DNA from 4 places in the Erwinia sp. AnSW2-5 genome. Region 2 is predicted to be linked to each of the others. Evidence: predicted binding sites of a transcription regulator. Region 2 holds the regulator's gene; each other region holds the start of a gene.
The links. The regulator Fur, encoded in region 2, represses iron uptake genes when iron is present. The targets are predictions, from matches to a motif close to ATAATAATGAGAACNACTATCAA.

Region 1 (7,756 bases), on a different contig from region 2:
CAGTAATCCGCAGCCACCGGACATCCGGCTGGGACCGCTGTTCCACGCTGTGCAGGCGGCAAAAATTTTCCCCGACCAGAAAACCTTTGCCGATGCCGTGCCCAAACAAGACCCGACCGCCATTCTTACCGACTGGCAAATGCAGAAAATGCAGCGCAATTTCGATCTGAAGCGCTTTGTTACCACGAATTTTATCCTGCCCGCAGAGGGTGAGAAATATGTCCCGCCCGCCGGTCAGAGCCTGCGTGAACATATCAATGGTCTGTGGCCCGTGCTGACGCGCTCTGCAAGCCAGGCGAATCAGTGGGATTCGCTGCTGCCGCTGCCGAAGCCTTATGTGGTGCCGGGTGGGCGCTTCCGCGAAGTTTATTACTGGGACAGCTACTTCACTATGCTGGGACTGGCGGAAAGCGGCCACTGGGATCGGGTTCAGGATATGGTCGATAACTTTGCCTCCGAGTTGGATAAATACGGCCATATCCCCAACGGCAACCGTAGCTACTATCTCAGCCGCTCGCAGCCGCCGTTCTTCAGCATGATGGTGGATCTGCTGGCTAAACATGATGGTGAAGCGGTCTACAGCAAATATCTGCCGCAGCTGGAGAAAGAGTACAGCTACTGGATGGCCGATGCCGACAGCAGCACGTTAGCCGCCGGATCAGCCAGCAAGCGGGTGGTGAAGCTTAAAGACGGCACCGTGCTGAACCGCTACTGGGATGCCCGCGATGTGCCGCGTACCGAATCCTGGATGGACGATATCGCCACCGCTGGGAAAGCGCCGTCGCGCGATAAAGCCGATTTGTATCGCGACCTGCGTGCCGGGGCGGCATCAGGCTGGGACTTCAGTTCGCGCTGGTTCGATAAACCCGGCGATCTTGCCACCATTCACACCACGCGTATTGTGCCGGTGGACCTGAATGCCCTGATGTTCCATCTGGAGAATACCCTCGCCCACGCCTATCAGGTGGCGAAAAATGAGGATGCCAGCAAACGTCTTACCGAGCGTGCCGCGCAGCGTCGTGACGCGATCAACCGCTATCTGTGGGATGAAAAACAGGGCTGGTATGCCGACTATGACTGGCAGAAAGCGCAGGTGCGGCCGCAGCTCACCGCTGCCACGCTGTTCCCACTCTATGTGCAGGCCGCGACGGACGATCACGCCAACCGCACGGCCAGCGCGGTGAAAGCGCAGTTGCTGAAAGAAGGTGGCCTGGTCACTACCACCGTCAATAACGGCCAGCAGTGGGATGCACCTAACGGCTGGGCACCGTTACAGTGGGCCGCCGTTGAGGGGCTGAATCACTACGGTAAGCAGGCGCTGGCGAAAGAGATTGGCATGCGCTTCCTGCAAAATGTGCAGACCACCTACGACAAAGAGCACAAGCTGGTCGAGAAATACGTTGTCGAAGGGAAAGGGTTGGGCGGCGGCGGCGGCGGCGAATATCCGTTGCAGGACGGCTTTGGCTGGACCAACGGCGTCACGCTGAAATTAATGGATCTCTACTGCCCGAAAGGCGTGACCTGTAATAACGTGGGCGATATCAGCGCGGCCAAACCGGCCCCTTAATCCGCGTTTCCTCTTACCGGGCGGCCCTTGTGCCGCCTTTTTTTATCCCTGCCTGCACGGACCATCGCACTTTCCCTGACGTTGCGGCCCTCCAGACACTCCCGATACCGAAATAAACTTTATTTTTTAATGAATAACGATAACGCTAACAATTCTCATTATTATTCTCACATTTTGTTGTTTTTATGTAAAAATGCCATTTCCCGGTGGTTCTGCCTTGTGCTCAGCCCCCCCTCAACCCAACAAGGAAAGAAGATGACCCTGGTTTTTAACCTGAAGCGATCGGTGCTGTGCTGCACCATTGCGATGACCGCCCCCGGCATGACCTTCGCTGCTGACAGCCAGATGGTCGTGACAGCGGCCCCTGCTGAGACCGCCGATTCACCGACGAATGGCTACACCGCCACCACCTCTACCGGGGCCAGTAAAACCGATCAACCCTTGATCACCACCGGCCAGTCGGTGTCTGTGGTCACCCGCCAGCAGATTGACGATCAGGCCGCCAATACCGTGGGTCAGGCGCTGAATTACACACCAGGGGTGTTTTCCAACTTCAGCGGCGGTGCCACCCGTTTTGACACGATAGCCCTGCGCGGCTTCCACGGCGGCGATGTCGACAATCTGTTCCTCGATGGTATGCGCCTGATGAGCGACGGCGGCAGCCATAATATTATGCAGGTCGATCCCTGGTTCCTTGAGCGCCTTGATATCATCAAAGGTCCCTCCTCTGCGTTGTATGGTCAGACCGTGCCCGGCGGGCTGGTGAATATGACCTCGAAACGCCCACAGTTTGCGCCTGAAGGGCATTTTCGTCTGACCGGCGGCACGCAGAACACCAAAGGGGCCGCCTTTGATTATACCAATGCGATTAATGACCAGTGGGCCTTCCGCCTGATCGGCATGACGCGCACCAGTGATACGCAGTACGACAACACGCGTGAAGAACGTTACGCTATCTCACCTTCATTGCTGTGGCAGCCTTCGGAAGAGACCTCCCTGTTGCTGCGTGCCTACCTGCAAAAAGATCCGTCCGGTGGTTATCACGGATCCACGCCGCTTTCCGGGAATCTGACGCAGCATAATGGACAGTGGATTAAGGAGGGTTTTAACGAAGGCGAAAGCAGCGTTGACCAGTACAAGCGGCGTGAACAGGTGTACAGCTACGCCTTCTCGCACCGTTTCAATGAGACCTGGGCAGTGCGCTCTGACGCCAGCTACACGCACAGCAGCGTTGCCCTGGATCAGGTGTATCAGAACGGTTGGATCGGTGACAGCAACCAGTTAGCGCGCGGCTACAGCGGCTCACGCGGTTCGCTGGATGCCTGGTCGACGGATAACCAGCTGGAAGCGGATTTCGCCACCGGCGAGGTGAAGCACAAAGTGGTGGTCGGTGCGGAGTACCACCAGTATAAAAACGATGTGTGGAGCGGATACGGCAGTGCCAGCCCACTCAATCCGTTCACTGGTGTGACCGCGTCTCACGCCGTCGATGTGACCTATCAGGACAACACCACCCGCCGCTACTACCAGTCCGGCATTTATTTGCAGGATGAGCTGGAGTGGAACCGCTGGCATGCCACACTGTCCGGCCGTTATGACCGCATGGTATCGGAGCAGGATAATCATACCATCGGCGTTAAAAATCGGATGCAAGACGATCATATCAGCGGGCGGGCATCGCTGCTGTACGCCTTTGAAAACGGTGTGTCGCCGTATGTCAGCTACAGCCAGGCCGTCACCCCCTCTATCCTTCCGGGCGCAGACGGCAATCTGCTGAAGCCTTCCACGGCTGAACAGTATGAAGCCGGGGTGAAATATCAGCCGCCGGGCACCAGCAATATGTACACCGCCGCGCTGTATGACCTGACGCAGAAAGATGTGGCCACGCGTGACGCTAACGATATCGCCAGCGCGACGTACATTCCTGCCGGGAAAGTGCATTCGCAAGGCATTGAGCTGGAAGCGCGTAATCAGCTGACCCCGCGCCTGAGCACGGTGGCCGGGTATACGCTGAACCGTCTGCGTTACAAAGCGTCTCAGGATGGCAATGACGGCCACACGCCACTGCTGGCGCCAAACCAGATGGCTTCCGCCTGGGCGCACTATCAGTTTGATTACGGCATCAGCGCCAGGGCCGGGGTGCGTTACATCGGTAAACAGTGGGCAAATGACGAAAACACCGCGCGCATCCCGTCAGTCACGCTGGTCGATGCCTCTGTGCGTGCCGATCTGGGTGACTGGAACAGCAGTATGAAAGGGGCGTATGTGCAGGTGAATGCCAATAACCTGCTCGGTCGTGACTATATCGCCGCCTGTTACAGCACCACCAACTGTTACGTGGGTGCTGAACGTAGCGTACTCGCCACCGTCGGTTACGATTTCTAAACGCCAGACAGTAAAAAGGGAGGCCGCGGCCTCCCTTGTTTCGACATTGTTGTGTTAACTGCGTACTTTGCGGTAAATCCAGAGCACCAGAATGGCACCAACAATCGCCACAAAAAAGCTTTTAAAGTTGAAACCACTAACATCACCGAATCCGATGCGGGTTCCGATCCAGCCACCGACAACGGCACCAATGATCCCGAGGATCACGGTCATAATGAAACCACCGCCATCTTTACCCGGCATAATCCACTTGGCGATAATACCGGCGATCAGCCCAAAAATAATCCACGTAATAACACCCATATCTCGCTCCTTAATCTATCATGACTTCACATCAGGTTTTGCAAAACGCATTAAGTATAGGCGAGGTTTCTAAGTCTGTGATTTAAATCTAAACTTTCTTCGTCTATAGCGTAAAATAAATGTAAAGCCCCTGAGAGGGGTGCCGATAACCGTTACAGGGTCGCTAACGCGCATGATTTGCTATTCGACTGGAGCCGAATGTGAAAGAGGACGACAAAGAACAATATCTGAAACGTGGGCCGCTGGCAGTTCTGGCCGTCCTGCGCGATCTGCTGGAAAGTCAAACACCGGTAATGGTGTCGCACGCCCGCGGTCAGTTCATCACACGACTGTTGTACGCGGATAAAGAGAACATAGTGCTCGATTTCGGCAGTAATCATTACGACAATCAGCTGGCGAAAGAGGCCCGGAATCTGCATATCACCGCAGAAACGCGCGGTGCCAAAGTCGAGTTTGCCCTGGCGGCGATTAGCGAGATCGAGCACGAAGGATTGCCTGCATTTTCTGCCGAGCTGCCTGAACTGCTCTGGATGATCCAACGCCGCGAATTTTTCCGCGTAATGGCACCGCTCAATCCGGTATTTTACTGCTATATTCCCTGGCCTGATGGCTCAGGTGAAGGTCGCCTGCGTTTGCAGGACCTCTCACTAGGCGGTATTGGTGTGCTGTCTGATAACGCACTGCCAGAGACGCTGAAAAGCGGCGACAGCATTAAAAAGCTGCGCGTGGAGATGGGGGAATATGGCCGTTTTGAAGTGGATGCGCAACTGATCACCATTGGTAAACGCAGCGTGGTGGGCAGTAAAAGTGAGACAATCGTGACACCGCGCCTCAGCTTACGCTTCCTGTCTCTGAATGCCGGGCAGGAGCGTGAGCTGCAACAGGTGATTTTCTCGCTGGAACGGCTGGCGCGTGATAAAGCCAACCGTTTCCAGGATTAATTTAGATGGTGCGATAGGCGGTGGTCACTTTCCACAGATAACGTGGCGCCTGAGCCGCAGGATGTTTATCCTGCACATGCTGGTAAAACGCTTCCGGTGTCATGGCGTTGATCATCGCAATGGCACGATCGCGGTCACGAGAGAAGGTCCGCAGCAAAGCGCCCGCACCGTTAGCATAAGAGACGATAGTGGCATAGCGCAGGGTTTTCGGGTCACGGATCCCTGCCAGCTGCTGCTCCTGAAGAATACGCAGGTACGCGGTACCAATATCGATATTTTTCACCGGATCACGCAGTTCAGACTTGGTTGGCTGCCCACGCAGGCCCTGTGAACGATACACTTCCCGCCCGGCCGTAGAGGCTTTTATCTGCATCAGTCCAACGGCATTCGACTTGCTGACAGCCGTTGGATTGCCGCCCGACTCCACGGTAATAATCGCTTCCACCAGCTTCTGATCCACACCATTCCGCTTTGCTGCCTGCTCGGTCATCATCGACCAGGCGCTGGCAACCTGTGAAGGCGGGGCCTGGGTTAATGGGGTATCCGGCTGACGAACCATTTTTCTCTGGGGTTCACTGGCACAACCTGCCAGTAATAATGCAGCGATAATCGCCGCCATTTTCACGCTTTTTCTCACGCTTTTCCTATCCTCTGAGCCTTAGCTTCGCGACTATCATACGGGTTGCCGGCCATTAGGAAATTACCGTAACTCTTAAATTGTGCGCCATGCTGGTGACTTCAGCGCGGCTATTCGTCATCATCGAATCAATTGGACAGCGCCCGGTTCGAAATAATTCACTGCTGGCGCATAAAAAATCATCAAAGTGAGTGTTATGGCGACAATCCCACGTACGGTCCATCTGATTGCTCCTTCTGGCTACTGCCACAATCCTGCCGCCGCAGCGCTCGGCGTTGCGCGTTTGCAGGCTGACGGACACCGGGTTGATAACAGCGGCGTTATTGCGCGCCGCGAGCAGCGTTTTGCCGGTAACGACAGCCAGCGACTGGCCGATATCAACGATCTGGCACAGCGCGATCCCTTGCCGGATATCGTTCTGGCTGTTCGCGGAGGTTATGGTGCCAGCCGACTGTTGCCGCATATTCACTACGCGGCGCTGCGTGAGCGCCTGGCCGATGCCCCGCTCGCCCTCTGCGGCCACAGCGATTTTACCGCGATTCAGCTGGCTTTATTAGCGCAAAGTCGGATGCAAAGCTTCAGCGCACCGATGCTGGCGGGCAATTTCGGTGCTGAGGTTTTGTCTGATTTTACCGTCGAGCACTTCTGGCGCGCGCTAACTTCGCCTAGATTAACACTGGAGTGGACGACAGTCTCGCAACGCGTTCAGGCTACCGGTACGGTTTGGGGCGGCAACCTGGCGATGATCGCTTCACTGATCGGCACACCCTGGATGCCTGATATTCAGGACGGCATTCTGGTGATCGAGGATGTGAATGAACACCCTTTCCGTATCGAACGCATGCTGTTGCAACTGCATCAGAGCGGTATTCTTTCCCGCCAGAAGGCCATTATTACCGGCAGCTTTAGCGGAACCACTTCTACGGATTACGACAATGGCTACGATTTCACCAGCGTCTGGAACCTGATACGCGATCTGACCGGTATTCCGGTGATTACCGGGTTACCTTTTGGCCACAGTGCGGACACCGTCACCCTGCCCCTTGGCGCCCAGGGGATGCTGACGGTGGAAAATACCACCGCCTCGTTACAGGTATCAGGACATCCTGTGCTGCGCTGATCGTTGGGAGCGCAAAAAGATGAAGCAGTTATATGAAGATCTCTGGGTATCCACCCCAGAATTTCCAGCCAGTGACGATGAGCCCGTCCTGATGATGCATGGCTTCTTACTGCAACATGTGCGTGGCAATCTGCTGATATCGCGGGTTGAACACCCGGAAGACCATCAGGTGATTGCCGATCAGGGCGGTATTATTCGCCACTATCTGACGCACTGGCATGAAGCCAGTCCGGGCGCCCGGCGCTTACAACAGCGTTTCAATTCCGCTCTCTACTGTCATGCTCGTGCATTAGGCCCGATCAGCCACTTTGCAGAGGCCGATGCCACATTCAATGCGGCCGAGGTCCACTGCGGCAGTTTTCATGTTGTGCCCACGCCAGGGCATACGCCGGGCAGCACCAGCTATCTCTATGCCTCTCCTCATGGCAAAACCTATTTATTTGTCGGTGACACTGTCACGCTATCTCATGGGCGTTGGGTGACCGTGCTGGTTGATGAGAGTAATGAGAGTGAACTGCGGCAGTCGCTGGAGTTTTATCGCGCGTTACGCCCGGATGTGGTGCTGATGGGCACCACCGCCGGGCATCTGGCCTGGCAGGAAGTGGATGTGCGCCAGTGGCTGGCGCTGCTGGATGAAGCGGAAAATAACGTGCTCGACCTGCGCCACTCGGTGCTGCCTGTCGGTGGCAGTTAGTCAGGTGCGGGGTTTGGTCACCGCCATGATAAACAGCATCGGGCGTTCCATCTCTTCCGCCAGCGCAGGCTGTTGTGCAATCTGCTGAGCTGTTGGTCCCCACTCATTT
Region 2 (7,756 bases):
CTGCTGGCATGTTATGAAAATATTATTGGCTGGCAGCCGTTGGCCCCCTGGTCACATCCTGTGCTGTTCATTCGCGGGGAGCGTTCTCCCTATCTGGCCGACGCGTACCGAGATGCCCTGTTAACCCAGTTTCCACAGGCGCGTGCCCATGTCATCACCGGCGCAGGGCATTGGGTACATGCTGAGAAACCCGATGCAGTATTACGTGCAATCCGACGTTTTTTAGCGCTGTGAAAACCATTTTCGCTGGGGTATGATGGCGCGCTAAAATTTTGCCGCTGCTGATTATCAGACGGCATAACGGCCCTATTCATCAGCAATCCAGCCTTTCAGTATTACGATTCCTATGGCAAAAGAGAACACGGACCGCACAACGATCGATCTGTTTGCAGATGAACGACGTCCGGGACGACCCAAGACTAATCCGCTGACGCGTGATGAGCAGTTGCGTATCAACAAACGCAATCAGCTCAAGCGCGATAAAGTACGCGGCCTGAAGCGTGTCGAACTAAAAATGAACAGCGACGCGGTTGATGTCCTGAATCAGTTGGCTTTCGAGCGCAATATAAGCCGCAGCGAACTGATCGAAGAAATGCTGCTGGAGCAGTTGCAACGTCATCCGTCCTGATGGTTTCAGGACCTTAGCACTCAGCGACAAAACCGGCAGCATTACTCATTTATCCGCTCACGACGGTCTGTTATCATTAGCGATATCTGCGAAAAAATCAGCAGTCACCATATCATTAAGATTCAAGAGGTTATTAAACTCATGGCACTCGTCGGCATTTTCTTTGGTAGCGATACAGGCAATACCGAAAACATTGCAAAAATGATCCAGAAGCAACTGGGGAAAGATGTTGCAGAAGTTCGTGATATTGCTAAAAGCAGCAAAGAAGACCTTGAAGCCTTTGATATTCTGCTGCTTGGCATCCCAACCTGGTACTACGGTGAAGCCCAGTGTGACTGGGATGATTTCTTCCCGACGCTGGAAGAAATCGACTTCAACGGTAAGCTGGTTGCGCTGTTTGGTTGTGGCGATCAGGAAGATTATTCCGAGTATTTCTGCGATGCAATGGGCACCATCCGCGACATCATTGAGCCGAATGGCGCAGTGCTTGTAGGCCACTGGCCTAGTGAAGGTTACAATTTCGAAGCCTCAAAAGGCATGGCAGATGATAACCACTTCCTTGGCCTGGCCATTGATGAAGATCGCCAGCCAGAACTCACCAACGAGCGCGTTGAAAAGTGGGTAAAACAAATTTCTGATGAACTTCAGCTGAAAGATATCATCGAAGCATAACCATTACCGCTTGATGTGGGAGCTATCTCACATCAAGCAAGTGGTTTTTCCTATAGAAGTAATAGATACATGTTTGTAACTTTCATCTACAAAACTGTACAATAACCCCATCGGTTACCCGCTTACTCAACACCTGCCCCATTCTTTGAGGACGTGAGTCGCCCAAAGAAGGGTAAGATGATGCAGATTGAAATGTTAACCCAACCTAATTCGGGCGCGCGCTTCCCTGGATGTAACGACACTTATCCTTACATTCCTCGCGGTTTCAGGCACCCCTTATGGTTTCCATTTCGGAGTATCAGTTCTATACTGAGACGCATTCATCTTTTAGCGTCGACCGATGTTCAGGGCTTTTCAGCCACTAAGTGACTAGCAAAGTAACAGGACAATATCCGCATGACTGACAATAACACCGCATTAAAGAAGGCCGGCCTGAAAGTCACGCTTCCCCGACTGAAAATTCTGGAAGTGCTTCAGGAACCAGAGGGCCATCATGTCAGTGCGGAAGACTTGTACAAACGCCTGATTGACATGGGCGAAGAAATTGGTCTGGCCACGGTGTACCGTGTGCTGAATCAATTTGATGATGCGGGGATCGTTACCCGCCATAACTTTGAAGGCGGTAAATCCGTTTTCGAACTGACCCAGCAGCACCATCACGATCACCTGATCTGCCTGGACTGCGGTAAAGTTATTGAGTTTAGAGACGAATACATTGAGGAACGTCAGCGTGAAATCGCCACGCGTCACGGTATCAAACTGAGCAACCATAGCCTGTATCTTTATGGCCATTGTGCTCTGGGTGACTGTCGTGAAGACGAGACTCTGCACGACAAGTAATCTGCACTGTTCAGTGTAAAAACCGGTGGCTTGGCCACCGGTTTTTTTATGCCTGCGTTATAGCGACGCCTCCCGGCTAAAACGCTGCCCATCCGCACTGACCGCACGGACCTGCACATCACCTTCTATGATGGGTGGATTCTGGCTGTCGTAATGCTGCCAACGCTTTCCACCATCCGTACTGAACTGCATCGCTACACCAGGGAAGGCCGTATTCGCTTCAAGTTTATCGCCCACGATACGAGCGCCGGGAACCGGCAAACGGTAGTGAACCCCGTGTTTATCCAATTTTTCCAACTCTCGCTGACCGAGAATATTCGCGAATCGCTGCCAGTCCTGGCGCAACGCCTTCTGGTCAACGAACTGCGTTTCACCACCACGGTACTCCTTACCTGCCTGATAATCCTGCTCCCAGGATGCACGGTGCCAGGCGCGTTCCGCTGCAGAGAACATCCGTGGATAGATCATATATTCCATATTGTCATCGGTTCGTACTGTCTCACTCCACAACTGAGCAGACATGCCTGCGGCCCCAGGCCAGGGTTTATCGGATTTCGCGTTGAAGAATTGGCCGTCGCGATCCACCGACGTTTCTGCATTTTGCGGCAAATTATCCGGCGCAAAGCTGAACATTTTACGCTCATCGCTAAAACGTGTTCCCCAGTAATACCCTCGCTCGAGGGGGTTCACCTCGTAGGGAAAATCCAAATAGGCATAATCGGGATTGGAAACAATCACCTGATAGCCTTTGTTTGCCCAGTCATTCACCGTGTCAAAACCGCCCCAGTACAGCGTATCCCAGAAATTGACTGCAACTTCAGGTGTGGCAAAGGCACGGGCATCCTGGGCATTTTTTAAACCATCCTGCCAGGCCTGCATGCGGTCAATACCCTGATCTTTGACTAATTTGCTGACCTTCAAAGCAAAATAGCTTGGAAGATGCTCCAGATCGCTCACCTTCCCTGATGCGATCATCGCCTGACAAGCATGGGATTTCGCCCATGGCCGATCCTCACGACTAAGATCGAGCTGACCCTTACCCGTTTCAGGATGTTTAATATCGGTATAGCCTGCGCCAAGACGAATATTTTTAGCCTCGTCTCCACCGAAGTGCCAGCTGCGCAGCGGCTGCCCGGCATCACGGTGCATCAATCTGACTTCGCTGATAATCTTATTCGCAAAGCGCAGTGATGAATCCAGACACGGGTTCAAATAACTCGTCCGGTCGTAAAGTTGTACTGAGGTGGTATTCGAGTTATCCCCCGGATCGACCAGCCGATATTCTGAGGCTTCTTTTGCTCGTCCTGCTTTCATCAGACGCTGGTAGCGAGCCTCCATAGCAACCACTGCCGCGCGAGCATGAGCAGGCATGTCCACTTCTGGCAGAACCTGAATACCGCGTGCTTCCGCATATTTCACGATGTCGATATAGTCCTGACGACTGAAGTAGCCGCTCCCGTTATTATCATTGAACGGTCCAGACCCAAGCTGCGGTAACAGACAACGTTGTTCTTTCAGATCGTGGCAACGTTGGCTTCCCACGTCGGTAAGCTCCGGCAGGCCAGGGATCTCAATACGCCAGCCTTCGTCATCCGTAAGATGGAAGTGGAAGACATTAATTTTCCAGGCAGCCATCTGATCAAGCATCCGCAAAATTGCGGTTTTACTATGAAAATTTCGGCCCACATCAAGGAAAATGCCGCGATAGGAGAAGCGTGGCGCATCTTCCGCTTTTAAGGTCGCAATACGGTTGCTCCCGTCACCAGGTAGCAGCGACATAATGGATTGCAGACCGTAGAAAACACCCTGGGCATCGTAGCCCGTTACCTCAGCCTTTTCTTTAGTGATATTCAGATAATAGGCACCTGATATAGCAGGAATGCCTTTCAATGCTGCGGGATCAATTCGTGTGCTAATGGGGTAACCCGCTTCATTAAGGCGAACACCCAACAGTGATAAGCGCTGCTGCACCGCCTCTGCGCGTTGTGCCGGTAAACTGGCCAGATCAAGTCTGACGCCCTGACTGAGATCGGCATCCTCTTGTGCTATCTCAACATTAAGCGGGGTCGGGACAATCTGGCCGCGTAGCGCGTTAGCGGTAAGCTGTTCAACATCACTATTTTTTTCATAACGACTGTTGGCCTGCATCAGAATGTTTTTATCCGTAGCAGTCCGCTTCCACTGCTCACCAAAAGGTGCCACAAAGCGCGAAAGGTCTTCGGTATCTGTCACCTGAATAATTTTTGGATTGGCGTCACCCGATGTCACATACCAGCGCGGCATTACGTCGGTGATAAACAACTGCCAGTACTCATTGATGATGGGGATGGTCACCGAGGCACCGGCTGCAATACCTGTAAATTTTTCCGTCGGTTCCAGTCGGGTCAGATCACCAACAATATGTACCGTGCGGAACTGATCGCTCTCAATGGCCAGGGTTTTATGGACATTACTCATATAGATAGCCCAGTTTTTACTGGTAATCGCTGGGCCATTATTGGTGAGCGTAATGGTGGCACGGTTGCAGGAGGCCCAGTCAGCACCCAATGCTGCACAGTCCACGCCATGAAGTGCAGCCTGATTATCAGTCACCTGATAACGAACGCCGAATTGGCTAATTTGGTCCACCAGCTTTTGGCTTGCAGGTGCAACACTGCTCCCCAGAAGAGTGATTACCGCCAGGGATAACTGGCTAATTTTTCTATAATTCATGATGCATCCTTCCTTAGTCGCTTATTGATTGGCGTGCTGGATTTCCTGCCGCAATTGACCGCAGTGGTCATGAACTCCCTCGCCGCCACCCATCTTTTCTGCATCCAGGCAGCGCTCATAATCGAGCGCCTTTATAGCTTCACGCCTGGGCGTATTAGCGCCTGGCACCTGAGATACGCAACCGCAAAGCAGTAGCGCAAAGAACAGCGTTATCCCTGGGTTCATATCCATTCTCCTGTTCGTTTTGCACGATCAAAACAGGGTAAAAGGCGCAATGATGATAAATTTAACGTCTTTTTCGTCCTGAAAAATATTGTTGTAACCGCCACCGTAGCTGGGAATATTGCTGTGATTGTCATACTGGGTGTAGTGCAGCTTGAACAACGTTCCTTTCGCCGCACCACCTTGAATTGTATAAAGTAAATCAAGGTTCCATGCCGACTCTTTCAAACGCGTGCTCTGGTTATACGCGGGATGGCTGCTGGGTTTCGCATCCCAGCCATAAGCATAAGATGCGCCTGCGCCCCATCCGGGTAACTGCCAGCGCGCAAGATCGTAAACCACTCCGGCAAACAGGGCTTTTTCTCCATTGGCATTCCAGTCCGAGCGAGCATCCCACCAGACGTCAAGACGACCATTTGAGGAAGCATATCCAGGCGTCATACGCTGTAAGAAGTACCCCTGATTCCCCTTCGCTTTCACCCACGTCCCTTCCAGACGGAAATCAAACGGCCCTGTGGTATAGCCCAGAGTCACCGCCTGAAGCCAGGCCAGCCCTTCGTAAACATCATTCACATTGCCAGCACCGCCATGTTCTTTATCTTTAGCACCATACAACTGCCAGCTGGTACGCAAATCATTACCCGCCACAGGAAAAGCATAAGAGGCTTTAGCAAAATATTGATCCATATACTCTGCTGCCTGGCCAAAGGCTGCTTCAATAACAAATTTTTTGGTGAAGTCATATTTCAACCCCAGGGAATGCAAATAATGAATTCCTGTGGAGCCATCCGCCTTACGAAAGTTATACATATTTTCATACCAGGGCGCTTTATAACGGTCACTCCACATATAGGAAAATGACAATATCCCCGCATCGCCAAAATTATGATGATATCCACTTTCGGCACCGAGGTATGTTCCGGGTAAAAAACTCCAGTGTGGGGCCATCAGCGTCTGCCCGCTGGGTTGTATATACCCTGCTCTTAGCCAGATATCATCATGCTTAATTTTTACTGCAGCCTGATAAATACTGCTGCCGTTACGGTCCCCGCTCCAGCGTTCATCCCAACGGGTTTTTGAATCACTAAACCCGATTTCATTAGGCGCTGCAGGGCCGCTGTTCGACATTTCCAGCGCGCTGAACATCGCGAAGTCGAACCCAATAACATCAGCGGCAAATCCCGAAGAAAAATCCAGACTGCCGTTGAAGGTAGAATGATGCAGGTTCTGCTGATACTGGCCGTACTTATCACTGGCAGGAAGCAAATCTTTACGATCACGCTGCCGCTGCCAATAATAAAGGCTGCCATTCAGCGAGGAATCAGCAATAAAACCAGCAGAAACAGAGGGAGAGGAATAAAAAAAAGTGGATAGCAGAACCAGGTACGCCAGTAAAAAAAACCGCGCACCTCTCACAAAAAAAATAGAATGCATCGAATATTCCTTATTCTTACTGGGTGGAAATATCCTATTTGGCATTAATTTAATTAACACCCTCCACCATCACGCATTCATACTATTTTTCGCAATGCGAATAATCAATTAAAAAGAGATCATGAATGTAAAAATATGATCGACTGCACACATTGCCATTGAAGAAAAAACTATTTATCGGTTTTCCTCCAATGGTATTTATGCATCTTTTTCGAAAGCGCTATTTCGTATAGAGCGGCAGCCAGTCAACATAGGAAAGCAATGAAACCACCGCATTCAATGCACCAAACAGCAGAACCAACACAATCGGTGCTATCCCACCCCGGACTCGCCAGGTGGAGGTGGAAAAGCGCCGACGTGACTGCCATGCCAATAGCGCTGGCGTGACTACAGCCCAAAGTGTCGCGGCCAGGCCAGCATAACCGATCGCCAGCAGAAAACCGTTGGGCCAGATCATTGCGGCCGTTAACGGCAGAATAAACGTCAGCAAGGTGGTTTTCAGTCTTCCGGTCGAGGAATTATCCAGTTTGAATAAATCGGCAAGGTAATCAAAAAAGCCGAGACTGACACCGAGGAATGAACAGGCAACGGCAAAGTTAGAGAAGATATCCAGCAACAGATTCAGAGAGCGATTGTGCAGTACACCGGATAACGCCCCCACCAGCACGTCAATATTCCCGCCCTGCGCAGCAATCGCTTTAAATTCGCTGCGGGGAATATTGCCCATCGTGCCGACAATCCAGATAAAGTAAATCACCAGCGCCAGCAGCGTACCGTAAATCAGGCAGCGGCTCACGCGCCCTGCATTTTTATGGTAGTAGCTCGTCAATCCGGCAATATTGCCATGATAACCAAAGGAGGCCAGACAAAACGGCACCACGATCCAGAGGTAGCGCAGATAATCGCGATCGGCTCCCTGGCTGTCGAGCAGAACCGCTGGCTGAACATGCCACAGCAGGCCGCCGAAAATCATCAGAAACGTGAGGATTTTCGCGCCAAGAAAAATCAGCGTCATCCGGCTGACAACCGCCGTACCCAGCCAGATAAACAGCGCCACCACCAATGTAAAGAGCAGCCCGGCCATCCGCGCCGATATACCGACATTTAACTGATTGAGGCTGTGCTGGATAATTGCGCCACTGGCAGAAATATACGCATAAGTGAGGATCCCCAGCACAAAGACCACTGACAGACCGTTGATCAGGTTCCAGCCACGCCCAAGCAAATCGCGCGTGACGGTATCAAAAC
Region 3 (7,756 bases), on a different contig from region 2:
GCGTGCCAGCAGAGTCAGCGACTTCAGGATCGGGTACAGCTCTTCCATCACGCGTTCATATTGCGCGCGGCTGTAACGTGGGTGCAGGGCCGAAAGCTTGATGGATATCCCCGGACCTTCATAGATGCCGCGGCCGTTAGACGCTTTACCAATAGCGTGGATCGCCTGCTGATAAGAGAGCAGGTAAGCTTTGGCGTCCTGCGCCGTCAGCGCGGCTTCACCCAGCATATCGTAGGAGTAGCGGAAACCGGTCTCTTCCAGCTTGCGGGCATTGGCCAGCGCTTCGGCGATGGTTTCCCCAGTCACGAACTGTTCGCCCATCAGGCGCATCGCCATATCGACCCCTTTACGGATCAACGGCTCTCCGCTCTTGCCGATAATGCGGTTGAGCGAACGCGACAGGTTAGCTTCGTTATGGGTCGAGACCAGGCGGCCAGTAAACAGCAGACCCCAGGTCGCGGCATTCACGAACATCGACGGGCTGCGGCCAAGGTGAGAATGCCAGTTACCGTTGCTGATTTTATCGCGGATCAGGGCATCACGCGTTGGCTTGTCAGGAATACGCAGTAAGGCTTCAGCCAGGCACATTAACGCCACGCCTTCCTGGGAGGAGAGTGAAAACTCCTGGAGCAGACTTTGCACCATTCCGGCGCGTCCGCCTGCCCCTTTTTGGTGACGAAGCTTGTCTGCCAGCTGGTAAGCAAGACTATGGGTGGACTCTGCCAGCGGCTGCGGTAAACGTGCCTGTTCCAGCAGCATGGGCACCGCTTCAGTCTCTGGTCGACGCCAGGCGGAAGTGATGGCGGCACGGGCGACCGACTGCGGCAGGATTTGCTCGGCAAAATCCAGGAAGGGCTGATGTGCCTCTTCCGGTGGGCGTACGTCGCTTTCTACCACGAGGGTGCTGGTCGGTATCTCGGCCAGCGTGGCGCCTTGCTCAATCTGTTGCAGATAGTTGAAAATGGCCTGCTTAATCAGCCAGTGTGGGGTGCGGTCAATGTGCAGCGCAGCCTGTTTAATTCGGTCACGCGTTGCATCGTCCAGTTTGACGCCCATGGTAGTTGTGCCCATGCCTTACTGCTCCTGAATCAGTGGATGACAAATGATAGGGTGCAATATCACTGATGTTGCAACTTTGTGCAACCTCGTTAAATGTGACCCTGTCCTCAATCTTAAAAACTGGCTTTTTGTTAACGTTTAAAAAGCGGCATGGATATTGCTGCAAGAAACTCGCCAGGTTTAAAAAAGCCCATAATCCCTGGGTTGTATAAGGTTTATGTGCGGGTGCAACCCGATGAAATGTGATGCAGTGCAACCTGTCAACATTTAATCGTAACAACCTGGTGAAATGGATGTGCTTGCTGTGTTAAATCGTTTGTGCCACACAGCCGTTTACGGCAGGATACCGCCCCCGGCTGGATGCCACCCCCGTGCGCTGCGTTGCTAAGTTCCGGCATCACACGCATATGCAGCCTCCCGCTGTGGAAACTAATAATAAGTGGAGAACCTGAATGACTGTAAGTACACCTATGATGGTGACATTTTGTGTTTATATTCTCGGCATGGTGTTGATTGGTTTCATCGCGTACCGTTCAACGAAAAACTTTGATGACTATATTCTGGGCGGCCGCAGTCTGGGCAGCTTTGTCACCGCACTCTCAGCGGGTGCTTCAGATATGAGCGGCTGGCTGCTAATGGGCTTGCCGGGGGCCATCTTCCTGTCCGGGATTTCCGAGAGTTGGATCGCCATTGGCCTGACGCTGGGCGCGTATCTTAACTGGAAGTTTGTGGCGGGGCGTTTGCGTGTGCAGACTGAGCATCACGACAATGCCCTGACGCTGCCGGACTACTTCTCCAGCCGTTTTGAAGATACCAGTAAGTTGCTGCGTGTGATCTCGGCGCTGGTTATCCTGGTCTTCTTCACTATTTATTGTGCCTCTGGCGTGGTGGCGGGGGCGCGACTGTTCGAGAGCACCTTCGGTATGAGCTATGAAACTGCACTGTGGGCCGGGGCGGCCGCCACTATTGTTTATACCTTTGTGGGCGGTTTTCTCGCGGTAAGCTGGACCGATACCGTACAGGCCAGCCTGATGATTTTTGCGCTGATCCTGACGCCAGTGATGGTGATCCTCGCCGTGGGAGGGCTGGATGATGCGATGAAAGTTATTGAAGCCAAAAGCCTCGAGAACATCGATATGCTGAAAAACCTCAATTTTGTCGCCATCATCTCGCTGTTAGGCTGGGGGCTGGGCTATTTCGGTCAGCCCCATATTCTGGCGCGTTTTATGGCCGCAGACTCCCACCGCTCCATACGTACGGCACGTCGTATCGGTATGACCTGGATGATCCTGTGCCTCGCGGGTGCGGTTGCTGTGGGCTTCTTTGGTATTGCTTACTTCCAAAACAATCCTGCGCTGGCGGGCGAGGTTTCACAGAATAGCGAACGTATCTTTATTGAGCTGGCACGTCTTCTGTTCAACCCGTGGATTGCCGGTATCTTGTTGTCAGCGATCCTGGCGGCGGTGATGTCAACATTGAGTTGCCAGCTGCTGGTATGCTCAAGCGCACTGACAGAAGATTTGTACAAAAGCTTCCTGCGCAAGGGTGCCAGCCAGCGTGAGCTGGTGTGGGTAGGTCGTTTGATGGTGCTGCTGGTGGCGGTGATTGCCATTGCGCTGGCCGCTAACCCGGGCAACCGTGTGCTGGGTCTGGTGAGCTACGCCTGGGCTGGCTTCGGTGCTGCCTTTGGTCCGGTGGTGCTGTTCTCGCTTATCTGGAGACGTATGACGCGTAACGGCGCACTGGCGGGTATCATCGTGGGTGCGGCCACCGTGCTTATCTGGAAACAGTACGCATGGCTTGACCTCTACGAGATCATTCCTGGTTTCCTGTTCGCCAGTATCGCGATTGTCGTATTCAGTCTGCTGGGCAAAGGGCCATCCGCTGCTGCTGAGCAGCGTTTTGATGCCGCTGAAGCCGAATATCAGGCTGACTAAATGCTTCTCCTTCGCTGGTGCCGTCAGGTGCCAGCGAATTTTTCCCACCTCGCAAAACACGAAAATATCCTCCCGCCATCTTGTAATTACCCGCACGATAATGATAATCGGTATCGTTTTTATTTTACTTATCTTTACGGGTTTTGACCTAATTTCACGCTTTGAGGTGTATGGCATGTTTGTTCCGTTTCTCATTATGTTACGCGAAGGATTGGAAGCGGCGCTGATTGTCAGCCTGATCGCCAGTTACCTGAAGCGCACCCAGCGCGGCCAGTGGTTTGGCGCCATGTGGATTGGCGTGTTTGTGGCTGCCGCCCTGTGCCTTGCGCTTGGCTGGTTTATCAACGAAACCACGGGTGAGTTCCCGCAGAAAGAGCAGGAGCTGTTTGAAGGCCTGGTCGCCGCTGTTGCCGTGGTGATCCTCACCTGGATGGTTTTCTGGATGCGTAAAGTCTCGCGTAACGTGAAGGCACAGCTGGAAGATGCTGTTGATAGCGCCTTACAGAAGGGCAACAGCAGCGGCTGGGCGCTGATCATGATGGTGTTTCTTGCCGTGGCGCGTGAAGGTCTGGAATCTGTCTTCTTCCTGCTGGCTGCATTCCAGCAGGATGTCGGCTATGCGCCACCGCTGGGTGCGATGCTCGGCCTTGGCACGGCGGTCGTGCTGGGTATGCTGATTTACTGGGGCGGGGTGCGTCTTAACCTGGCCAGCTTCTTTAAATGGACCAGCCTGTTCATTATTTTCGTCGCAGCCGGACTGGCCGCAGGGGCGATACGCGCCTTCCACGAAGCCGGGTTGTGGAATCACTTCCAGGACGTGGCGTTTGATTTAAGTAACACGCTGACCACTCACAGCGTTGTTGGCACTTTGCTGGAGGGCCTGCTGGGCTACCAGGAAGCGCCAAGCGTCAGTGAAATCGCGGTGTGGTTTATCTATCTGGTGCCTGCGTTGCTGCTGTTTGCACTGCCTGCGCGCTCTGTATCGACCTCGGTGCGTTCCACGCGCTGAATCTGTCTGGCAGGCGGATAGCCTGCCGCTCACAACACTTTGACTGGGATGACTCTATGACCACACACTTTCGCCGCCACGCACTGAATGCTGCGCTGCTGGCCGCTCTGACTTCGTCCGGCGCGGCGCTGGCTGCCGATATCCCACAGGTTAACGTCAGCGTGACGGATAAACAGTGTGAGCCAATGACACTGACCGTGGAGGCGGGCAAAACGCAGTTCATCATTAAGAACAACAGCCAGAAAGCGCTGGAGTGGGAGATCCTGAAAGGTGTGATGGTGGTGGAAGAGCGTGAAAATATCGCGCCATCCTTCACGCAGAAGCTGACCGCGAATCTGGAAGCGGGTGAGTACGATATTACCTGCGGCCTGCTGAGTAACCCGAAAGGCAAGCTGATTGTTAAAGCTAACGGCAGTAAAGTGAACGACGGCAAGCCAGATGTGCTGCAACTGGTTGGCCCGATTGCGGATTATAAGCTGTATGTGACGCAGGAAGTGGCCCAGCTGGTCAGCAAAACTAAAGCGTTCACGGACGCCGTGAAAGCGGGCGATGTGGCGAAAGCGAAAGCCCTGTTTGCACCGACCCGTCAGCATTACGAGCGCATTGAACCGATTGCTGAATTGTTCTCCGATCTCGACGGCCAGATTGATGCCCGTGAAGATGATTTCGAGAAGAAAGCAGAGGACCCTAACTTCACCGGCTTCCACCGACTGGAAAAAGTGTTATTTGCGGATAACACCACCAAAGGTATGGATAAATTCGCCGACCAGCTGTACAAAGATGTGCTTGATCTGCAGACCCGTATCAGTGAACTGGCTTTCCCTCCGGGCAAAGTGGTTGGCGGTGCTGCCGGTCTGATTGAGGAAGTCGCTTCCAGCAAAATTTCGGGTGAAGAAGACCGCTACAGCCGCACTGACCTGTGGGATTTCCAGGCCAACGTCGATGGTGCGCAGAAGATCGTGAATCTGCTACGTCCGCTGGTGCAGAAATCGAACCCTAAACTGCTGGCGAAAGTGGACGGTAACTTTAAGAAAGTCGACGCCATTCTGGCGAAGTACCGTACCAAAGACGGCTATGAATCTTACGAAAAATTGACTGATGCCGATCGCACGGCACTGAAAGGTCCCATCACGGCGCTGGCCGAAGACCTTTCCCTGCTGCGCGGCACACTCGGCCTGGATTAATCAGAAATGGCAAAACCTGTTGACGGGGTGGCGCTAGCGTCACGTCGTCGTTTACTGAAAGGAATGGGCATCCTCAGTGGTGCCCTGGCAGTGGCGGGCGGTTGCCCGGTTCATGCGGCCAGTGACGAGAAAACCTCGTCACCCGGAACGCTGTCACCTGGCGCCCGCCAGGAACGTCAGCCGTTCTATGGTGCGCATCAGGCCGGGATCACCACGCCACAGCAAGCGTCAATGATGCTGGTGGCCTTTGATGTGCTGGCCACGGACAAAGCCGATCTGGTGCGTTTGTTTCGCCTGTTAACCGAACGCATTGCGTTTCTGACCACGGGGGGAAAAGCCCCGTTGGTGACCAACCCGCAGTTGCCACCGATGGATTCCGGTATTCTGGGGGATGAGATCTACCCGGATAACCTCACCATTACTGTTTCTGTTGGCACATCCCTGTTTGACGAGCGTTTCGGTTTGCAGGCGTTGAAACCGCTGAAATTACAGCGGATGACGCGTTTCCCTAACGATTCACTCGATGCCAGTTTGTGCCACGGTGATGTGCTGTTGCAGATTTGCGCCAATACCAATGACACCGTCATCCACGCGCTGCGCGATATTATCAAGCATTCGCCGGATCTGCTCAGCGTTCGCTGGCGGCGTGAAGGGTTTATCTCTGACCATGCGGCACGCAGTAAAGGCAAAGAAACGCCAATCAATCTGCTGGGCTTCAAGGACGGTACGGCGAACCCGGACAGCACCGACGGTCACCTGATGGACACTATTTTGTGGGTGACCAAAGCGCAGGGTGAACCTGCGTGGACGCTGGGCGGCAGCTATCAGGCGGCGCGCATTATTCAGTTCCATGTGGAATTCTGGGACCGTACGCCGTTACGTGAACAGCAAACCATCTTTGGTCGTGAGAAGCACAGCGGCGCGCCACTGGGCATGCACCAGGAGCATGATGTGCCGGATTATGCCAGCGATCCCAATGGGGATGTTATCCCGATGGACGCGCATATCCGTCTGGCGAACCCGCGCACGCCGGAAACGCAAAACAGCCTGATGCTGCGTCGCGGTTACAGTTATTCTCTCGGCGTCTCCAATTCCGGGCAGCTGGAAATGGGGCTGTTATTTGTCTGTTATCAGCACGATTTAGAGAAAGGTTTTCTTACCGTGCAAAAACGACTCAATGGCGAAGCGCTGGAAGAATATATAAAACCGATCGGCGGGGGGTATTTCTTCGTTCTCCCTGGCGTTGCTGATGCGCAACACTATCTGGCACAGGGATTGCTGGAGGCGTGATATTAATTAGCGGATTAATCTTAATCCGCTAATTCTAAGCCTGTCCCGTCTGGATGATTCTTAACATCAATAAAATTAATCTGATTAAAAATCACTCAGTTAATCTTTCCCTTCTCGCTATTGTTAATAAAAAGATTAACATAACCTCATGATTTTAATCGCATTCATCTAATTGTCATAATAACGTTAAAAAAAGTGTTGCATTTCTTCGCTAATATGAAGAATATGAAATTGCTGTTGATTTTCGCATATAGTTTTCCACTCTGGAGATAGCGAATGCAGAAGTCCTTTACCGGGCCAGTCGTCAAAAAGTCTCATATCGCGAATATTTGCGAGGAAATCATTTCCTCTTCAGCTTTCTCTTCTTTCACAACTCAACGGCTACTCAATTCCTTTAACCCTTACCGGTGCATTGTGGGCATGATTTCTGCTGTGCATTTGTTCCAACGGCCAGACAAGGCTTAAAAGGAAGCCACGACCTCTAAAGCGTTCACGTAATCGCATCGATAGACGGATGCGGGAAATGAAACCAACTGTAAGGTGCCACTATGGGAAGACAGAAAGCAGTGATCAAAGCGCGTCGTGAAGCAAAACGTGTGCTTCGTAGCGATTCACGCAGTCATCGTCAGCGTGAAGAAGAATCGGTCACCTCGCTGGTGCAGATGGGTGGGCTGGACTCGATTGGCATGGCACGCGATACCCGCGACCATTCACCGATTGAAGCCAGAAATGAAGCTCAGGCGCACTATCTCCACGCCATAGAAAACAAAAAACTGATCTTTGCCACCGGAGAAGCCGGATGCGGTAAAACCTGGATCAGTGCTGCGAAAGCAGCTGAGGCCCTGATACATAAGGATGTCGACAGGATCATCGTGACTCGTCCGGTACTTCAGGCAGATGAGGATTTGGGATTCCTGCCGGGGGATATCTCCGAGAAATTTGCTCCGTACTTCCGGCCGGTATATGACGTTCTGGTTAAACGTCTGGGATCGTCCTTTATGCAGTACTGCCTGCGTCCTGAAATAGGCAAAGTGGAAATTGCGCCTTTTGCCTATATGCGCGGCCGTACCTTCGAGAACGCGGTGGTGATTTTGGATGAGGCGCAGAATGTCACCGCAGCCCAAATGAAAATGTTCTTAACCCGCCTTGGGGAAAACGTGACGGTCATCGTTAACGGTGATATCACTCAGTGTGACTTGCCAGCTCATGTGAAGTCTGGCCTCAGCGACGCGATGGCGCGCTTCGAGGAAGACGAAATGATTGGTGTGGTGCGTTTT
Region 4 (7,756 bases), on a different contig from region 2:
GCTGATTGTCATTGGCCCGATCACCACCTGGGCTGCGATGGGGATTGCCAGCGGCTATAACGCGCTGTTTGCCTTTGCCCCGGCGGTTGCGGCGGCCGTTATTGGCGGTGTCTGGCAGATTATTGTGATCTTCGGCGTTCACTGGGGGATTACGCCAGTGATTATGGCCAACTTCGATACCCAGGGTTACGACTCCTTCCAGGCTTACCAGACCATTGCGGTTATCGGCCAGATGGCTGCGGTGTTCGGCGTGTTCCTGAAAACGCGTAACCGGGCGCTGAAAGCGACGTCATTATCGGCAGGCGTGACCGCGATTTTCGGTATCACAGAACCGGCAATTTACGGCGTGACGCTGCGCTTCAAAAAACCGTTTATCTGCGGCTGTATCGGTGGTGCCATCGGCGCGGTGGTCGCCAGCCTGTTTGGTTCGCTCTACTACGCGTATGCCGCGTTACCTGGCCTGTTTACGCTGGTCAATGCCATCAGCCCTGATGCCCCAATGTCGTTTATTGGTGAGCTGGCGGGCAGCGCCACGGCGATTATCCTGACCATTGTGATGGTGCAGTTTGTTGGCTTTGAAGATCCGATTGATGAAGAACTGCTGAGTGAGAAAAGTCAGCAGGCGCCTGTTGCAGTCGCAACAGTCACAGCAGCAACGGCGGCTCCGGTACAGGCGCAGAGCCTCGCGCTGTTCAGCCCGCTGTCAGGCACGGCAATGGCGCTGGAAAATGTTAACGACGAGACGTTTGCCGGAAAAATGCTGGGTGACGGCATCGCCATCAGCCCGAGTGAAGGCCAGGTGGTGGCCCCCTGTGATGCGGTAGTCGCCACGCTGATTGATTCTCACCATGCCATTGGGCTGATCTGCGATAACGGTGCCGAGTTACTGATTCATGTGGGGCTGAACACCGTTAACTTGCAGGGCAAGCACTTCCACCCGCTGGTGAAGGAAGGTGACAGGGTCACGGCCGGAACGCCTCTGCTGGCCTTTGATAAAGCCGCAATCGAAGCCGCAGGTTATGACCTCACCACTCCGGTGCTGGTAGTCAACAGCGACGAGTATCAGCTGGATAAACATCAGTTCCAGGGCGTGATTCAGCCACTGACACCGCTGATGACCCTCTCCTGATGGCATAAAAAACCCGGAGTTGCCGCAATGGCACTCCGGGTTTTCAACGATTTACGTCTAAGGCAAACAGGAAACATCATGTCGCAGGTTAAATTGCATTTTCTTATCGGCTGGCTGGCCACCGTCGCCTGCTGTTTTATGTATATCTCCTATATCCCTCTGATTATCGACAACCTTAATGGCCTGAAAACCAATCCCATGCAACCGCTGGCGGCAGCCGTTAACTGCGTGTTATGGGTGTCATACGGGTTGCTCAGTGAGAGGCGAAACTGGCCGATTGTGATTGCCAACAGCCCGGGTATTCTGCTGGGGCTGATTACGTTTAGTACGGGTTTGTGATGTTTTTATTCTGGTTTTTTGGTTGCTGACCGATCGGCGTCTGGTCCCTCCCCGTAAGTTAGTGTCCGCTGTGGGCTATAAAACAGCGGGGATTAAAACAGGATAGAAGTTCAGGCGCGATCGCATTGAGGATTGTGGTCGGGTTTTCCCGGCGGGAAAGGCGGTCATGCTGACCCCGGAAAATAGCAGATCCAGGGCGCCAATCAATGGGCGGAATAACAGGGCGAATTGCCGCCCTTTTATCGTTCTCTCCTATTTCGTCAGGCGAAATGTTTTACGCCATTCACTGGGACTCACACCAAATCTTTCACGAAACAATTGCCTGAATGTCACCACTGACTGAAATCCTACCTGCCCGGCCACTTGCTCTACAGGGATCGCCAGAGATTCAAGGAGTTCCTGACTTTGATAAAGTCGTGCCACCGTTAACCATTCGACCACGGACATACCTGTTGCCTGACTAAAATGCCGGGTTAACGTTCTGCGGCTCATTGACGCCATGTGAGCTAAAGAATCAATGTCGTGAGGTAATTGAAGATTTCTTTGCATATAGTCGAGCAGCATATTCATTCTGTTGTCTGTCGTATTGCGTGGAATAGACTGTTCGATGAACTGCGCCTGGCCACCGTCACGGTGCGGAGGGGTGACCATTCTCCTCGCGATCTGATTCGCGACCTGGCTGCCCAAACGTTGCCGAATAATATGCAGACAGCAGTCCAGCGCGGCAGCCGTTCCTGCTGAGGTAATCAGGCCATCATCTTCAACATAGAGCGCATTTAAATTTAAATGGATCTGTGGGAATGAGGTGCGAAAAACGTCTTCATACTCCCAGTGTGTTGCTGCCTGGCGTCCATCCAGCAGCCCGGCATAAGCCAGCACGAAACTCCCCAGACACAACCCCACAATCTGGCTGCCTGCCGCTCTGGCCCTCACCAGGGCATCAAGCAACGACTGCGGGGGACGTTGATGAACATTGTCCCAAAATGGCACAATCACCGTGTCCACCTGATCAAGAACATCAAAGCCGTGGTCAGCCTGTATTGCTGTTGCTTCCCTCGACCAGATAAGCCCGGGGGTTTCCGCACAAATAAGACGCGTAAACAGCGATTTATCCGTCATGGCATCCCCAAACAGAATCAGGGGAACCGACACGTGAAAGGTGCTGAACCCTTCAGTAACAACAATAGCCACTGACGTCGCAGACATAGGACACTCCCGGACTTATTTTAGGCTGTTAAAAAGTGACAGATGCTCCATCTGCGGGTGCACTGACAAAATCCTGCAAATGATTATCCCGGGCATACTCCAGCAGCGCGTGACGAGTGACCAGGCAATGATTGACGGCTTCCATATGGGTCGCAACAATTTGGGCTTCTGGCAGTACACGATGTGCCTTCAGCAGATCGTCTTTACCGAAGATGATGGGACCATAACCCAAAATATGAGCCCAGCCAGTGTTCATTATCACTACGCCGGGGCGATATTTACGCATGTTTTCCTCTACGGCATCGATCCAGATAGAGTCTCCCACCAGGTAAAGTGATTTTTCCGCCGGGTGCTGAAATACAATCCCACTGGAATCACCCAACCTCTCGGCTAATTGAGGATGGGCATAAGCGGCATCAGAGCCGTGCTGGCAGCGCGTTTTGATCAGCGAAATGTCGCCAAACTCACTGGTTTCAGACAGTACAACCAGATTACTGAACCCCTGCGATCGCAGAAGCTGCTCATCACTGTTATTTTGCACAAAGATCAGCTTTTCTTTTTGAATAAGCGCCACTGCCGCTTCGTCCCAGTGATCCTGATGCGTATGCGTGACGATAATGGCATCAACGTCCAGCAGTAATGCCATCTCGAATGGCAGTTCAACCATCGGATTACGGATTTCTGAACGTGCAGTGCCCTCAAACCCCGGCCATGCGTCTTTTTTGGATAACATCGGATCGATAAGAAACGTCTTTCCTGCATAAACAATGAGTTGAGTCGCGTTGCGCACCTGAGTAATCTTCATCAATATTCCCCTTAATGTTATTTCTATTTACCGTGCCAGTGATTAATTTGGCCCGAAACACATTATCGATGATATCAGGACAGGCAACGATCCCCCTTCAGGCCATATTGCGATGGGATCGGGTCAACCCATGCGCTGAAGGTAACGGGAAAGCGTGAAACCCTATTTACGCTCCATTTTCCTGCCTCACACCTGAAAGCGCCAATAACACCCCTAAAAATGGATGGTAAGACCACTTCCAAATCACTGATTTACATACGAACACAGACCTTGTTTCAGGTGGTGTCAAAAAAATAACAATGATTCCATAAAAGAAAATGATTATCATAATCATTAGTATTGAACTTTAGCTGCGCCGCTCTGTCTCTGGCCTGTCTGGCTCTGTGACGAACCAATAAAAAAATGGCCATGCTTTCTGCCCTTCCACATTTCGCACGAGGAAAAACCATGTCTTCCCGCACCTTCTCTTCCCCCACCAGGGAATTGGGCACGCTTCTGCGCGCACCGTGTCAAAAAACGACGTTGTCCGTTTCATTGCTGGCGCTGATGATCCACGCGCTGGTCAACCCGGCTATGGCGCAGGAAGCCGCCTCCCCGCAGGAAATGGTGGTAGATGCCACGGCAACGGACGCAGCCGCCAGCGAGAAGCAGGATTACACGGTCAAAACCACCCGTGCAGGCACCAAAATGCTGATGACTCCGCGCGATGTGCCGCAGTCTTTAAGCGTGGTGACTGAGCAGCGGATGCTGGATCAGAATCTGCAAACCGTGGGCGAGGTGCTCGATAACACCACCGGGATCGCCACTCAGTTAGTCGACAGCGAACGCTCCTCTTACTTCTCACGCGGTTTCCAGATCACCAACTACACCTTTGATGATATCCCTACGTCAGCGGCAGATAACTGGAACTACGGCGATGCCGGAGAAGACACCGCCATTTACGACCGCATCGAAGTAGTGCGCGGCGCGACCGGGTTGATGAGCGGTGCGGGCAGCCCGTCTGCGTCAGTCAATATGGTCCGCAAACATGCTGACAGCAAAACCGTTACCGGCAATCTCAGCGCCAGCTATGGCCGCTGGAACACCCAGCGTTATGTGGCCGACCTCTCCTCTCCGCTGAATGAAGAAGGCACCGTGCGTGGCCGCGTGATTGCGGGTTATCAGGATCAGGACGGCTGGCTGGATCGTTACCATAAAAGCAAAAAGTTTCTCTATGGCGTGCTGGATGCCGATGTCACCGACAACACCACGGTGTCGCTCGGTTACGATTATCAGGAGAGCAACACCGGTAACCCGACCTGGGGCGGATTGCCGACCTGGTACAGCAACGGTTCGCGTACCGACTACAAACGCAACCTTAACCCGTCAGCAGACTGGACGCGTTACAGCCTTGATTCGCGCAAGGTATTTGCCAACGTCAAACATGACTTTGATAACGGCTGGACCTTCCGCGTTAACGCCACGCATGCTGAGCAGACGTTTGCTGACAAGCTGTTGTATGTGATGGAGTTTCCTGATGCAGTTACCGGAAACGGCGTCAGCGGTTATGGCAGTCTGGATCGCGGTAAACGTACTCAGGAATCCATTGATACCTATGCCAGCGGTCCGTTTGAACTGCTGGGGCGTAACCATGAGTTAATGGCGGGCGTCAGCTACAGCCGCCAGCATAACCAGACTTACAGCGTGGACGGTGCGCTGGATTCTACGCAGATGGGCAGCTTTGATAACAACTGGAATGGCAACGTTCAGGAGCCGGAATGGGGTGACTGGTATCTGAATGCGGATGATGTGATCCGTCAGAAATCGGCCTACACCGCCGCCCGCTTCTCGCTGGCCGATCCGCTGTCGCTGATCCTCGGCGCACGTTACACCCAGTGGAGCACCGTGGGCAGCAGCGGCAACATGAACAAAAATAACATCACGCCGTACGGTGGCCTGGTGTATGACATTGATGATACCTGGTCGGCTTACGCCAGCTATACCTCGATCTTCCAGCCACAAACCTACCGCAGTACCGATGGTGCTTATCTGTCGCCAGTGACCGGGAAAAACTATGAAACCGGACTGAAGTCTGACTGGTTTGATGGCCGTCTGACCGCCACCTTTGCGCTATTCCGCATTGAACAGGAGAACGTTGGGCAGGAACTTAGCGGCACCTTTGTGAATGGCTCCAGCGAGCAGGCGTATGTTGCGGCTAAAGGCGCGGTCAGCAAAGGCGCGGAGTTTGAGCTGAATGGCGCCGTCACCGACAACCTGCAAATGACCTTCGGGGCCACGCGCTATGTGGCACGGGATACCTCCGGCCGCTTTAACAGTAATATGCCGCAGACCTCATTTAAGCTCTTCTCCAGTTACCGTCTGCCGATGTTGCAGGATCTGACCCTTGGCGGCGGTGTGAACTGGCAGAACCGCACCTTCCAGGATGCCACCGGGCCGGATGGCGAAGTGCAGCGCGTTTACCAGGGTAGCTACCCGCTGGCCAACCTGTTTGCCCGTTACCAGGTCAGCAAACAGCTGGCGGTGCAGGCCAACGTCGATAACCTCTTCGACCGCTCTTACTACTCCTGGGGCAGCGATTATGTGGTCTACGGTGAACCGCGTAGCTACTCGGTCAACCTGTCGTACGCCTTCTGACGAAGAAAAGCCCCGGCACTATGCCGGGGCTGAGCATGCGGCAACGCGATTACTGCATAAACTTCTGGTAATTCTCCGGTGTCACCAGCCGGAACGGTATCATCACTTCATCCTCCACTTTCTCTCCTTTCGCCACACTGGCCGCCATATCCACCGCCTGATAGGCCTGGGATTTCGCATCCTGGAAAACCGTAACGGAAAGCAGCCCACTTTTTATCGACTGCAAACCGTTAGGTCCGCCATCGGTTCCCCCCACCAGAATGTCCTTACCGATTTTTATGCCATTGCTTTTCAGCGCCATCGCCGCGCCAATCGCCATTTCATCCGCATTAGAGGAAAGAATGTCGATTTTACGCCCGGAGAGTATCCAGTTGTTCATCAGGTTCATGCCATCCTCGCGCATCCATTTGGCGGTATCCTCCACCACCACATGCATGTTCGGGTGCTGAGCAATCACCTCTTTGGCCCCCTGAGTACGAAAACGGGTGGCATCATTACTCAGCAACCCTTTCATAATGGCGACATTAACCTCCTTTTTATCCTTCACCTTTTCAGCCAGATACTGCATTTGCAGGCGTCCTGCCTCAATTTCATCACTGCCGGTGTAGCTGATCCCGTTGCCTAACGTTGAATCTCCGGGTTTACGGTTCAGGTAGATCAGCGGGATTTTCGCCGTACGCGCTGCCTCGGAGATGTTTTTCGTGCCCTGGGTGTCCACCGGATTGACGATAATCACGCTAACCTTCTGGTTAATAAAACTCTGTACCTGGGTGAGCTGTTTATCCACTGCACCCTGGGCATCTTCATACTGCACAGTGAGTTCCGGATGTGTTTTCACCCGCTCACTGATATAACCCCGCAACCGCGAGAGAAAAACATCATCCATTTGCGCCATACTTACACCAACGCGGGTTTCGGAAAAAGCAGGTGGCGCCATAGCTAATAAGGCAATAAAGGCAATAAGTGTTTTTTTCATGTTATTTCCCATATTTGTAGGGTCAGGATTTTATAATAAGCCAACGGCTACTGGCTTATTTTCGGGTGATCCCTGCCATCGCTATACGGCTTATGATTATCGACATACCGGCCGGGAAATTTTATTATTCATAACGAAACAACATAACGTTACAGCGTCATCCAGCGCTGTTCGCGGGAGGATTGCACTGCTGCATCAATGATCTTCTGAATTTCCCAGGCCGCGCGGAAATCCGGGCCGCTGACGGGTTGCCCCGCGACGGCACGCAGAAACTCGGCGATCTCGATGGTCTTGAGATCGTTAAAGCCCAGCTGATGGCCCGGCGCCGGGCAGAACGCACCGTAAGGGGCATGCTGCGGGCCGGCTTCAATTTTCTGAAATCCACGATGTTTACCGTCGCTGTCTGTGCGGTAGAAATGCAGCTCATTAAAGCGCTCCTGGGTAAAGTGCAACGCGCCCCGGGTGCCGTAAATCTCGAAACCCAGCTGCATATTGCGCCCGGTAGCGACCCAGCTGGCTTCAATACTGCCTTTACAGCCACGGGCGAATTCGACGGTCAGTCGCGCAATGTCATCGACTTCTACCTGCCGCAATCCCTGCGCACCGTGCAGAATCGGACGCTGTTTGATCACCGTCTCCAGATCGGCCTGCACCGCCACCACCGGGC

Region 1: the regulator Fur is predicted to act here: its motif matches at 1,710-1,732, upstream of ACFL9S_RS07720 (TonB-dependent siderophore receptor).
Region 3: the regulator Fur is predicted to act here: its motif matches at 3,097-3,119, upstream of efeU (iron uptake transporter permease EfeU).
Region 4: the regulator Fur is predicted to act here: its motif matches at 3,797-3,819, upstream of fhuE (ferric-rhodotorulic acid/ferric-coprogen receptor FhuE).

Annotation. Positions count from the first base shown of each region.
Region 1 covers NZ_JBJGXA010000009.1:110,368-118,123, forward strand. Annotated here, with positions in the region: gene treA (alpha,alpha-trehalase TreA) at 1-1,567, shown strand, start outside; gene ACFL9S_RS07720 (TonB-dependent siderophore receptor) at 1,823-3,952, shown strand; gene ACFL9S_RS07725 (GlsB/YeaQ/YmgE family stress response membrane protein) at 4,007-4,255, opposite strand; gene ACFL9S_RS07730 (flagellar brake protein) at 4,456-5,196, shown strand; gene emtA (membrane-bound lytic murein transglycosylase EmtA) at 5,198-5,833, opposite strand; gene ldcA (muramoyltetrapeptide carboxypeptidase) at 6,030-6,953, shown strand; gene ACFL9S_RS07745 (MBL fold metallo-hydrolase) at 6,973-7,647, shown strand; gene ACFL9S_RS07750 (class I SAM-dependent methyltransferase) at 7,648-7,756, opposite strand, start outside.
Region 2 covers NZ_JBJGXA010000002.1:61,685-69,440, reverse strand. Annotated here, with positions in the region: gene ybfF (esterase) at 1-234, shown strand, start outside; gene ybfE (LexA regulated protein) at 347-628, shown strand; gene fldA (flavodoxin FldA) at 770-1,300, shown strand; gene fur (ferric iron uptake transcriptional regulator) at 1,697-2,140, shown strand; gene ACFL9S_RS01865 (family 20 glycosylhydrolase) at 2,198-4,852, opposite strand; gene chiQ (ChiQ/YbfN family lipoprotein) at 4,874-5,077, opposite strand; gene ACFL9S_RS01855 (OprD family outer membrane porin) at 5,105-6,508, opposite strand; gene mtr (tryptophan permease) at 6,729-7,756, opposite strand, start outside.
Region 3 covers NZ_JBJGXA010000018.1:4,429-12,184, reverse strand. Annotated here, with positions in the region: gene putA (trifunctional transcriptional regulator/proline dehydrogenase/L-glutamate gamma-semialdehyde dehydrogenase) at 1-1,071, opposite strand, end outside; gene putP (sodium/proline symporter PutP) at 1,512-2,996, shown strand; gene efeU (iron uptake transporter permease EfeU) at 3,172-4,005, shown strand; gene efeO (iron uptake system protein EfeO) at 4,062-5,189, shown strand; gene efeB (iron uptake transporter deferrochelatase/peroxidase subunit) at 5,196-6,479, shown strand; gene phoH (phosphate starvation-inducible protein PhoH) at 7,028-7,756, shown strand, end outside.
Region 4 covers NZ_JBJGXA010000005.1:428,547-436,302, forward strand. Annotated here, with positions in the region: gene ACFL9S_RS06390 (beta-glucoside-specific PTS transporter subunit IIABC) at 1-1,129, shown strand, start outside; gene ACFL9S_RS06395 (hypothetical protein) at 1,208-1,468, shown strand; gene ACFL9S_RS06400 (GlxA family transcriptional regulator) at 1,721-2,674, opposite strand; gene ACFL9S_RS06405 (MBL fold metallo-hydrolase) at 2,703-3,479, opposite strand; gene fhuE (ferric-rhodotorulic acid/ferric-coprogen receptor FhuE) at 3,927-6,113, shown strand; gene ACFL9S_RS06415 (sugar ABC transporter substrate-binding protein) at 6,163-7,089, opposite strand; gene ACFL9S_RS06420 (Gfo/Idh/MocA family protein) at 7,239-7,756, opposite strand, start outside.